Regions from separate parts of the Bacillus sp. NPDC094064 genome, predicted to be linked through region 2. Evidence: predicted binding sites of a transcription regulator. Region 2 holds the regulator's gene; the other holds the start of a gene.
The links. Region 2 encodes Rex, which represses fermentation and respiration genes when NADH is low (regulators of the CRP and FNR family bind a similar motif). Its sites were predicted from a motif close to TTGTGAAATATTTCACAA; they were not measured.
Positions count from the first base shown of each region.

Region 1: the regulator Rex is predicted to act here: its motif matches at 2,439-2,456, upstream of hcp (hydroxylamine reductase).

Region 1 covers NZ_JBNNUI010000001.1:108,514-113,964, reverse strand. Annotated here, with positions in the region: gene ACQKNI_RS00585 (DUF1048 domain-containing protein) at 1-228, opposite strand, end outside; gene ACQKNI_RS00580 (PadR family transcriptional regulator) at 304-624, opposite strand; gene hcp (hydroxylamine reductase) at 1,089-2,375, opposite strand; partial or broken gene ACQKNI_RS00570 (MazG nucleotide pyrophosphohydrolase domain-containing protein) at 2,639-2,875, opposite strand; gene ACQKNI_RS00565 (serine hydrolase domain-containing protein) at 2,936-3,982, shown strand; gene ACQKNI_RS00560 (hypothetical protein) at 4,353-4,601, opposite strand; gene ACQKNI_RS00555 (flavin-containing monooxygenase) at 4,880-5,451, opposite strand, start outside.
Region 2 covers NZ_JBNNUI010000020.1:6,899-12,349, forward strand. Annotated here, with positions in the region: gene groL (chaperonin GroEL) at 1-1,000, opposite strand, end outside; gene groES (co-chaperone GroES) at 1,038-1,322, opposite strand; gene ACQKNI_RS25865 (CPBP family intramembrane glutamic endopeptidase) at 1,721-2,470, shown strand; gene ACQKNI_RS25870 (YdiK family protein) at 2,467-2,658, shown strand; gene ACQKNI_RS25875 (redox-sensing transcriptional repressor Rex) at 2,688-3,317, opposite strand; gene ACQKNI_RS25880 (ABC-F family ATP-binding cassette domain-containing protein) at 3,505-5,430, shown strand.

The DNA.
Region 1 (5,451 bases), on a different contig from region 2:
AGTAATGTCAAGCACTTGTCTGCCTTCCGCTGCACCAGCTTCAAACAAATCGATTAATTCATACTGGATGTGTAACATATCCATCCCGTTACCCGCCGAGAAATTCCACATGTAGTTTTGAATTTTCTTAAACACAAACTGATAGTCCTCTGGCAGTGCTTCAACACGTCCCATCATCATTTTGTACTCTTTTTTATCACCAATTAATTTTTTGAACATTTCCAACATCTTATTTTCCTCCTTTTTTATACAGCAGAACAAGAAACTCTCCAAATATGAGCCGGAACATTTTATATTATGAGGCTAATTTGACTTCAAGACGTTAATTTTTGAAGATACAAAATCCCATTTTTTCCAAAACAATTCAAGCTCCTGGTGGCCAGCTTCATTAAGTGAATAAAACTTACGAGGCGGCCCCATATCTGACGGTTTCTTTTCAATATTCACAAGCTTTTTCTTCTCTAATCGTACGAGGATGGTATAGACCGTTCCTTCCACGACTTCGGTAAACCCAAGATCATTCAGGTGACGTGTAATCTCATAACCATACGTTTCACGGCGGCTAATGATTTCCAGCACACACCCTTCCAGTGAACCTTTCAGCATTTCAGTTAAATTTTCCATATTCTGATCCTCCTTTACCCCCTATTCTGTCTGACTTATATTCAGTATCACAGAGTACTAAGGCGAATTTTTTACTGAATAGATTTTGAGAAACTGCACTATTCAGTATTACTTACTACAACTACATTGTATGACTAAGTAGCGGTGGATGTCAACTGTTTTTCAAAATTTTTCTAAAATCCGCTATTACCTATTGTTTACTGAAAATATTTTGAGAAACAACACTACTCAGTATTACCTATTACAAGTACATTGTATGACTGAGTAGTCGTGAATGTCAACTCGATTTTTATATTTTTCTAAAACCAACTATTACCTATTAGATACAGTCAATTTTCTTTCCGAAGAAATTTCTCCACATACCTCCCCCGCTAAGAAAAGAAAATACTCCAAAACAAATATTCTACATTTTTGTTTTGGAGCGCTATACTATACCGAAATTAATAAGTCGGATCATATTTTTGTTACGATAACATCATATCCATATCTTCTGCTGCAGTTGTAATTAGTTTTAGACCAAATGTTTCTTGTAATACATCAAGCACACCAGGCGAAATAAATTCAGGAGCCTTTGGACCGATGCGAATATCTTGAATTCCAAGGCTAAATAACCCAAGTAAAATAGCAACCGCTTTTTGTTCAAACCATGATAGGACAATGCTTACTGGCAATTCGTTTACTTCACATTGGAAAGCATCAGCTAAAGCAGCCGCTATTTTCACTGTAGAAATGGAATTATTGCATTGGCCTAAGTCAATGTAGCGCGGAATCTCCGTACCAGGTACCATACCGTAATCCACATCGTTAAAGCGGAATTTCCCGCAAGAAGTTGTTAAAATAACTGTTTCTGGCGGAAGTGAAGTTGCTAATTCACGATAATATTCTCCGCCTTTTCCCGGTGCATCGCAACCGGCGATAACAAAGAAACGCTTTATTTTTCCTTCCTTTACTGCCTCAATAATTTCTGGAGCTAATGATAATACTGTATTATGATGAAAACCTGTCACTAACTGTTCATCCGACTCCATATGTACTTCTGGAAGTTCTAGCGCTTTTTGAATCAATGGTGCAAAATCATCATTTTCAATTTTCTGTACACCCTCTAGGCCTGCAATATCATATGAAAAGAATCGATCAGAGTATGATCCTTTAATTGGCATAACACAATTCGTTGTCGCTAATATGGCACCTGTAAATTTTTCAAAAAGACGTCGTTGATCATACCATGCCTTACCGATGTTTCCTTTTAAATGCTTATATTTTTTCAGCTGCGGATAACCGTGTGCTGGTAACATTTCAGAATGCGTATAAATATTAATTTCTTTTCCTTCTGTTTGCTTTAATAATTCTTCTAATGCAAATAAATTATGACCAGTAACTACAATTGCTTTACCTTCTACATGGTTTTGTGTAATTTGAACAGGCTCTGGAACACCAAAGTGATTCGTATGTGCCTCATCTAACAACTCCATTACTCGTAAAGCTGATTTCCCAACTTTCATAGCCATATCTATATGTTCTTGTTCGTTAAAGTTAGAATTGGTTAATGTCATATACAGCGCTTCTTGCGTCGTAGCATCTACAAATGCATCAGTATACCCTAGCTGAGCAGCATGTGTACGATAAGCAGCAATTCCTTTTAATCCAAACACAATTGTATCTTGCAAACTTGCAATTGTTTCATTTTTACCGCAAACACCTATTACTTTACATCCGCCTGTTGGCGTTTGTTCACATTGATAACAAAACATATCATCCCACCCTTTCCCAATCATTCCTTACAACCTAAGCATAATGCCTATTGAGGAAAAGGGATGTGATATCAATCACAATAATATGTATAAATTTGTGACAGTTCACATTGTTGACATAACATTTTTACTGTCTTCTTATATTAATACTTGGTGATCATTTATTCGCATAATGTATCGGATGACTTTTAAGGAATACAAATAACATATCCATCTAATATTTAACAATTTCCCCCTTTTTAATGGTACAATTAAAACTCAACTTACCATTCACGCTCTTTATTAATCATCATTTTTTCTTTAAACGCCTTCTCTAAATCAATTTCTAACTTATTGGCTAAATCACATACATTCCAAATTACATCAAACATTTCTAAACCAATTTCTCGTTTTGAATCTTGTATTTTATCACGCTTTAATATTACCTCTGCCAACTCACCTAATTCTGCCATTGTATACATCGTACGTTCTTCAATTGTTGTATCTTGAAACCCTTTTTCTCTCTATTAACTACTGTATAATAGAACTAATATTCTGTCCTTTAGAAGAAAGGAGTCACTATGAACTTAAAAAGTAACACTATATATGAGAAAATGAATCAATATTCCGTTGCAGGTTTAAGCCTTGCTGTTATACGTGATGGTAAACTAAATGAAGCGACTGCCTTCGGAACACTGGAATCTGGAACAACTAAAACTGTCACTACGGATTCTATCTTCAATTCTTGTTCTATTAGCAAGTTCATCACTACAATGCTCGTACTAACGTTATCAGATCAAGAAATCGTGCATTTAGATGAAGACGTAAATGATAAACTCACATCTTGGAACATCCCTACTAATCTATTTACTTCACAGAAAAAAATCACGTTGCGAAACTTATTAATTCACCAATCTGGAATCATTGATCCTCCTAATAGTTTTGAACATTATACACTCTCAAAAGGAATACCTAACATGTCAAAACTCCTTGCCGGTAAAACATTATATTGCCCAGTAGCTCTAGAAGTGAGTTATGAACCTGAAAGCGAATTTCACTACTCTGACGCAAACTTTTGTATAATCGAATTACTACTTGAAGATATAACTGGAAAACCATTCAACTTTTTACTTGAAGAATATATCTTTCAGCCACTCCAACTGAAAAATAGTACGATATTCTCTACTGAAGATATAAATAAATTAGATACATTTGCTTGTGGACATAATAAAAACGGCACCGTTACAAATGAAAAATATCCATTTTATCCATTCGCAGCTGCTTCAGGCATTTGGACAACACCGACTGACTTAGCGACTATAGTAATCGAACTCATTCATTCCTTACATGAAAAAGGCAAACTAAAACTTTCTCAAAAAACAGTACAAGATATGATTTCCCCTCAAGGCTGTTCAAAATGGACTGGATTAGGTGTTTTTCTAGATGATTCGGATGAGGACCTACAAATTTATTCACTTGGATGGGGCGTTGGATTTCAATGTATGATGGTTTGTTATCCATATAGAGGTAATGGGGCTGTAATTATGACAAATACAGACTTAGGTGTTCATCAAATGGAGGGCATCATTGGTGACGTTGTGAACTACTCGTCACTTAGCAAAGCTTGAAGTGGGAGTTTCTCAGTTCCACGACGAAAGTAACCTTTCGTCTCCCTGAGCGTTACTTCGGGATGTTCCACCCCTAGTTGTCCAACGCTTGGACGCTCTTTTGGTACGGTTGATATTTTACGCAGGAACCGAATGGCTTGGTTTTTGCACTCTATTTTCTTCCTGCTACCTTCTATATCAAGTTATCAAAGAACTTCATATAGCTAGTCTATCAAAAGTTTTTGGCTATGCCAAACCGAAATTCATCTCCCACCTATTGTCGGGCTATCGCCCTTCACACGGTTGAGGAAGGGGAATTCTTTCGGTAAATTCGTTAAAAACGTTATCCTTATACTACAACGAAAGAAGCTGCTCCTTCCAGCTTCTTTCTCTATATAACATTTTTCGCAACAATTTTTATATGTTCCGGCGCGATAATCTCCGTTATACTTTCTTGGAAATCTTCCTGCAACAGTTCTTCAATATGTTCTAACTGCACTTCAACATGTGTGCATTCTAAATTATGTAAGTTTAATAGTGCGTAATGATCTTTCTTCTTAATTACTAAATATTGATTTTCTTCTGTTACAAGTACAGAACCTAATCGGACTCCTAGCAGGCGCTGATCATCAAACTTCACAATCGTTTCCCCTTCCTACTTACAATTGTCATTACTATGAAAACAATCAAATTTAAGGAGTTTATTCCTATATTGACTATATCATAATTTACCAAAATATAACTATCATATTTTCATCAAGTAAAAATCCCTATTTCTTATATATTTCGATGCAAAAAACTTTCTCAATAAAAAATGAGAATTTTCAGTTTTTAATTCAATGAAAATCTATTATAATAAAGTTAATAAATGTTTGACCTCTCCTAATTCATGTACATATGGATGATCAGTAGTTGCTACTACTGATCTATTTTTTTGATTTCAGAAAGTAAATACACTGCATCTTTTCCTACACCACAAATAAGTGCAGAACCTCTTTGAGATTGCCACGGCAAACCGAGATAATATAATCCACTTACTGAACTAATTCCCTTTATATGATTAGGAAATCCATTCTCATTTACTGCCTTTTCTATTTCAATCCAGTTATACTCTGAAACAAAACCAGTTGACCATATAATACTATCTGCACTATATGTTTTACCATTCTGAAACATTATTTTATTTTCTGATGCACTTATCACTTTTTCCTGTAGTTTAATTGCTCCATTACGAATGAGTTCCTTACCTTCAAAACCAAAAATGGGATCCTTTTTCTTTTGAAACCACCTTCCTCGCTTTGTATTTATTCCAGCATATAGTAAACTCATTTTTTCTAGCCAATAAAAAATGCTTTTTCTAAAAAGATGTAACGGTAAAAATGTTAATGGATGACCGATAGACATTGTAACTTCATGAGTTTTTGCAAGTTCTACTGCAATTTGCATTCCTGAATTCCCTCCACCTACTACTAACACTTTCCCCCTAGCAA
Region 2 (5,451 bases):
TACCTTCAACTACAGTTGTGTTTTCTTTCGTTACAACGATTTTACCAGCGCGTCCTAAAGATTCAACTGTAGCAGATTTTAAGTCACGGCCTAATTCTTCAGTGATTACTTCGCCACCAGTTAAGATTGCGATATCTTCTAGCATCGCTTTACGACGGTCACCAAATCCAGGAGCTTTAACAGCTACTACATTGAATGTACCACGAAGTTTGTTCACTACTAATGTAGCTAAAGCTTCGCCTTCTACATCTTCAGCAATGATAAGAAGTGGTTTACCTTGTTGTACCACTTGCTCTAATACTGGTAAGATTTCTTGGATGTTAGAAATCTTTTTGTCAGTAATTAAAATGTATGGGTTATCAAGAACCGCTTCCATTTTGTCAGAATCAGTAATCATGTAAGGAGATGCATATCCACGATCAAATTGCATACCTTCTACTACGTCTAATTCTGTTGTGAAACCTTTAGATTCTTCTAAAGTAATAACGCCGTCGTTACCAACGCGCTCCATTGCTTCAGCGATTAATTGACCTACTTCTTCGTCAGCAGCAGAAATAGCAGCTACTTGTGCGATTGAAGATTTGCCTTCGATTGGTTTAGAAATCGTTTTTAATTCTTCAATTGCAGCAGCAACAGCTTTTTCGATACCTTTACGAAGACCCATTGGGTTAGCGCCAGCTGTTACGTTTTTAAGACCTTCACGAATCATAGCTTGTGCTAATACAGTTGCAGTTGTTGTTCCGTCACCAGCTACATCATTTGTTTTGCTAGCAACTTCTGCTACTAATTTTGCACCCATGTTTTCGAATGCATCTTCTAATTCGATTTCTTTTGCGATCGTTACACCATCATTAGTAATAAGTGGTGAACCGAATTTTTTCTCAAGTACAACGTTACGACCTTTTGGTCCAAGCGTTACTTTTACTGCATTTGCAAGAGTGTCGACACCGCGAAGCATCGAACGACGTGCTTCTTCACCAAATTTAATATCTTTTGCCATAATAATTGACCCCCTTGAATTTTTAAGATTTATATAATTAACCGATAACCGCTAAAATGTCACTTTCACGTAAAATCAAGTACTCTTTACCTTCGTATTTCACTTCAGTACCTGCATATTTTGAGAAGATGATAAGATCACCTGCTGCTACCTCTAAAGCAACACGCTCACCATTTTCAAGCACTCGACCAGTACCTGCTGCAACAACTTTACCCTCTTGTGGTTTTTCTTTTGCAGTGTCTGGTAATACAATACCACTTGCTGTTTTTTCTTCTGCTTGAACAAGCTCAATTACAACGCGATCACCTAATGGCTTTAGCATGAACAATAACCTCCTCATTTTGTTATGTAAATTTTATTTATTAGCACTCAAGTCACCCGAGTGCTAACACACTTATAATAATAAATAATCTCAATTTCTTTTGCAAGTAAAAAAATCATAATTTTTTCGCAAATCACTATATACTTTTCTATATAAAATTCTTCTTCTACTAGCTTTACTATATGAATCGTTGTTTCCACTGCTCGTATGTTACAATATGAAGGACACCCTAAGTTGTTTTCGCTACATACACAGCTTTTTCCTGTCTTCTATTTTAATTTCCAATACAGATTTACAAAAAAATCATAATTCGAATGAAAGTTTATATCGTAGGTAGCATATTACATGTTATCCTGCCTTATCTCATAAACTAGAGTTAGAAAGGATGGTTAAACCATTTGAAGAAACAATATTGGTGGGTTATCGTTACATATATTTTAATGCAGTTATCCGGAATTGTTGGATTGCCATTACTCTTAAAAACAGGTCTCTATGATAATAGAGGATTAACCACTGAAGAAAAAGGGCAAATCATAACTGGACATTGGGCTATCATTAGCTTCTTTATTGCATTATGCATCGTACTTTGGTTACTTAGAACAGATATTCGTGACAGGCATTTAGATGCAATGCGCTCTTCTGTTCCAGCTACAGTTGGATGGATTTTTATCGGGTTCTTCTTAGCATTTTTCTCACAAAGTATTGCTGGTATGATTGAAATGTATTTACTAGGTATTAAACCTGGATCTGAAAATACAGCAAGACTTATGGACATCGCAAGAACAACACCTTGGTTCCTTATTGTTGTATCTATAATCGGACCTATCCTAGAAGAAATCGTATTTAGAAAAATTTTATTTGGTACACTTTACAAGAAGTTTAACTTCTTTATTGCCGCTATCATTAGTTCTCTTGTATTTGCGGCGATTCATTTTGATTTCACTCACTTATTGGTATACACTGCTATGGGGCTCGTATTCGCCTTTTTATATGTAAAAACGAAACGTATTATCGTTCCAATTGCAGCTCATGTTGCGATGAATACACTCGTTGCAATGGCTCAAATTGCAGTAAGCAATGAGCAAATTCAAGAGATGATTAAAGAAGCTGAAAAAATGCAAGGCTTTATCGGAGGATTTTTAGTATGAGAAACTCACCATTGTTCATGGCTGCATTGTATTTCCTTCTCGGATGTATCTTTACACGTTTCGCCATTACGAACGTAACAGATACAATCTGGAATATGTGGACAATACTATTTGCAGTTATGGCAACAATTGATTTTAATTTGGCACTTCGCCTTATATTAGTTAAATTCACACAGAAGAAACAATAATAAAACGCAGAGGTCGCTTCCTCTGCGTTTTATTGTGGATAATTTTTCAAAAAGTAAACGAGTGTTTGTAACTCTACAGCTAAATCAATATGATGAATTCTTATATTCTCTGACACATTTAAGCGCGCTGGTGTAAAGTTTAAAATACCGTGCACGTTTGTTTCTGCCAATCTATCGGCTACAGATTGCGCTACTGTAGCGGGTACTGTTAATATTGCCACTTGTATATCAGTCGATAAACGTTCTTCTAATTCATCTAAATGATATACAGGAATGCCCCCGATTTCTGTTCCAACTTTCTCTTCACTAACATCAAATGCCATTTCAATCTTTGTATTATTGTTTTTCGTGAAATTATAATGTAAGAAAGCTGTTCCTAAATTACCTACTCCAATAAGTGCTACACGTGTTATATCATCTTGGTCGAGTGTTTCCCGGAAAAATGATAATAAATAATTTACGTTATATCCATATCCTTTTTTCCCTAACGCTCCAAAGTACGAGAAATCTCTTCGAATAGTTGCGGAATCAACCTTTACCGCTTCACTCAATTCGGCTGATGAAACACGTTGCTTACCAGAAAGAGATAAGTTTTGGATAAATCGATAGTATAGAGGCAATCGCTTAGCAGTGGCTTGTGGAATTTTTTGCTGATCCATATAACCTCTCCTCTCTTCCTATCTTGATTCATATACTTTAATCAAATACAGAAGTTTAGCACTCATTAAATTCCTTGTATAATAGAAAGAAGAAGTATTCTCTCTGTATTTTAAACTATACACTATTTTTAGTATGATTGAGAAATATAAACATGGCAAAGTTAAGAAATTATTTGAGGTGAAAACATTGATTTTATTACAAGTAAATGGACTTTCGAAATTATACGGTGCAGAAACGATTCTTGCCAACATAAAATTGGAAGTGCAAACGAAAGATCGCATCGCACTAGTCGGACGAAACGGGGCCGGGAAATCTACATTATTAAAAATAATTGCTGGAGAGCTATCTCATGATGGCGGCGAAATTATAAAACCGAAAGATGTCTCAATTGGGTATTTAGCTCAAAATACTGGATTAGAAACGTCTTTAAAAATTTGGGATGAAATGTTAACCGTCTTTACGCACTTGCAGCAAATGGAAACAAAACTTCGAAGGCTTGAGCAAGAGATGGGAAAAGAAGAAAACTTTTCAAACGCAGCCACATATGAAAAATTACTAGCTGATTATGATCAATTACAATTAGACTATAAAGATCAAGGTGGCTATCAGTATGAAGCAGACATTCGCGCGATTTTAAGCGGTCTTGGCTTCCCAGTTGAAACGCACCAGACGACAATCTCCACTTTAAGCGGCGGACAAAAAACACGATTAGCTCTCGGGAAATTATTATTAACGAAACCAGACTTACTTATTTTAGACGAGCCTACAAACCATTTAGACATCGAAACATTAACATGGCTTGAACAATATTTACAAGGCTATCCTGGCGCAATACTAATCGTTTCTCATGACCGTTATTTCTTAGACAAACTCGTTACGCAAGTATATGAAATTTCGAATAAAGAAAGCAGACGATTTGTTGGTAACTACAGTAAATATTTAGACTTAAAATCAGCTTTATACGAGCAAGAAATGAAGCGTTATGAAAAACAACAAGATGAAATCGCTAAACTTGAAGATTTCGTACAAAAGAATATAGCTCGTGCCTCTACGACGAAACGTGCACAAAGCCGCCGTAAACAATTGGACCGAATGGAATTATTAACAAGACCATTAGGTGATTCTAAGTCAGCATCCTTCCACTTCGATATTGAAAAACAAAGTGGGAATGATGTTTTACAAGTAAAAGATGCAACTATCGGCTATGATGCAGACCCGATTATTGAACATGTAACTATGCGCTTAACGCGCGGGGATAGTGTTGCTTTAGTTGGACCAAACGGAATTGGAAAATCCACATTGTTAAAGTCCATTGTGAATAAGTTACCATTATTAAATGGTAATGTTTCTTTCGGATCCAACGTATCTGTTGGTTATTACGATCAAGAACAAGCCAATTTAACATCTTCTAAGCGCGTGTTAAATGAACTATGGGATGAATATCCACTGCAACCTGAAAAAGAAATTCGCACGATACTAGGTAACTTTTTATTCACAGGGGATGATGTACTGAAGCCAGTATCTTCTCTTAGTGGTGGACAAAAAGCTCGATTAGCTCTTGCAAAACTTATGATGCAAAAATCTAATTTGTTAATTCTCGATGAACCGACGAACCATCTTGATTTAAATAGTAAAGAGATTTTAGAGAATGCTTTAATTGATTATCCAGGGACTCTTCTATTCGTCTCACATGACCGCTACTTCATTAATCGCGTAACGACAACTGTTGTTGAGTTATCAACAGAAGGTGCACAAGAGTATTTAGGGGATTATGATTACTACGTTGAAAAGAAAAATGAAATGATTGAACGTGCAGAGCTTGAACAGCAAGAAAATGACGTGCCTGTTCAAAAGGTGGTTGCACAAGAAAAGTTAAATTATCTAGAAGAAAAAGAACGTAAAAAACTAGAGCGTCAACGCACTAGAAAAATTGAAGAACTGGAACAAAGTATCGTAGAATTTGAAGAAGAAATCGCTACGTTAGAAGATCAGCTTTGCTTACCAGAAATATATGCTGATTATGAAAAGGCTAGTGAAATTACAACTAAAAAACAAACACTACAAGAACAACTTGAAGCTTGTATGGCAGAATGGGAAGAACTGCATTTATAAGAGCATTTAAATAAGAAGGAT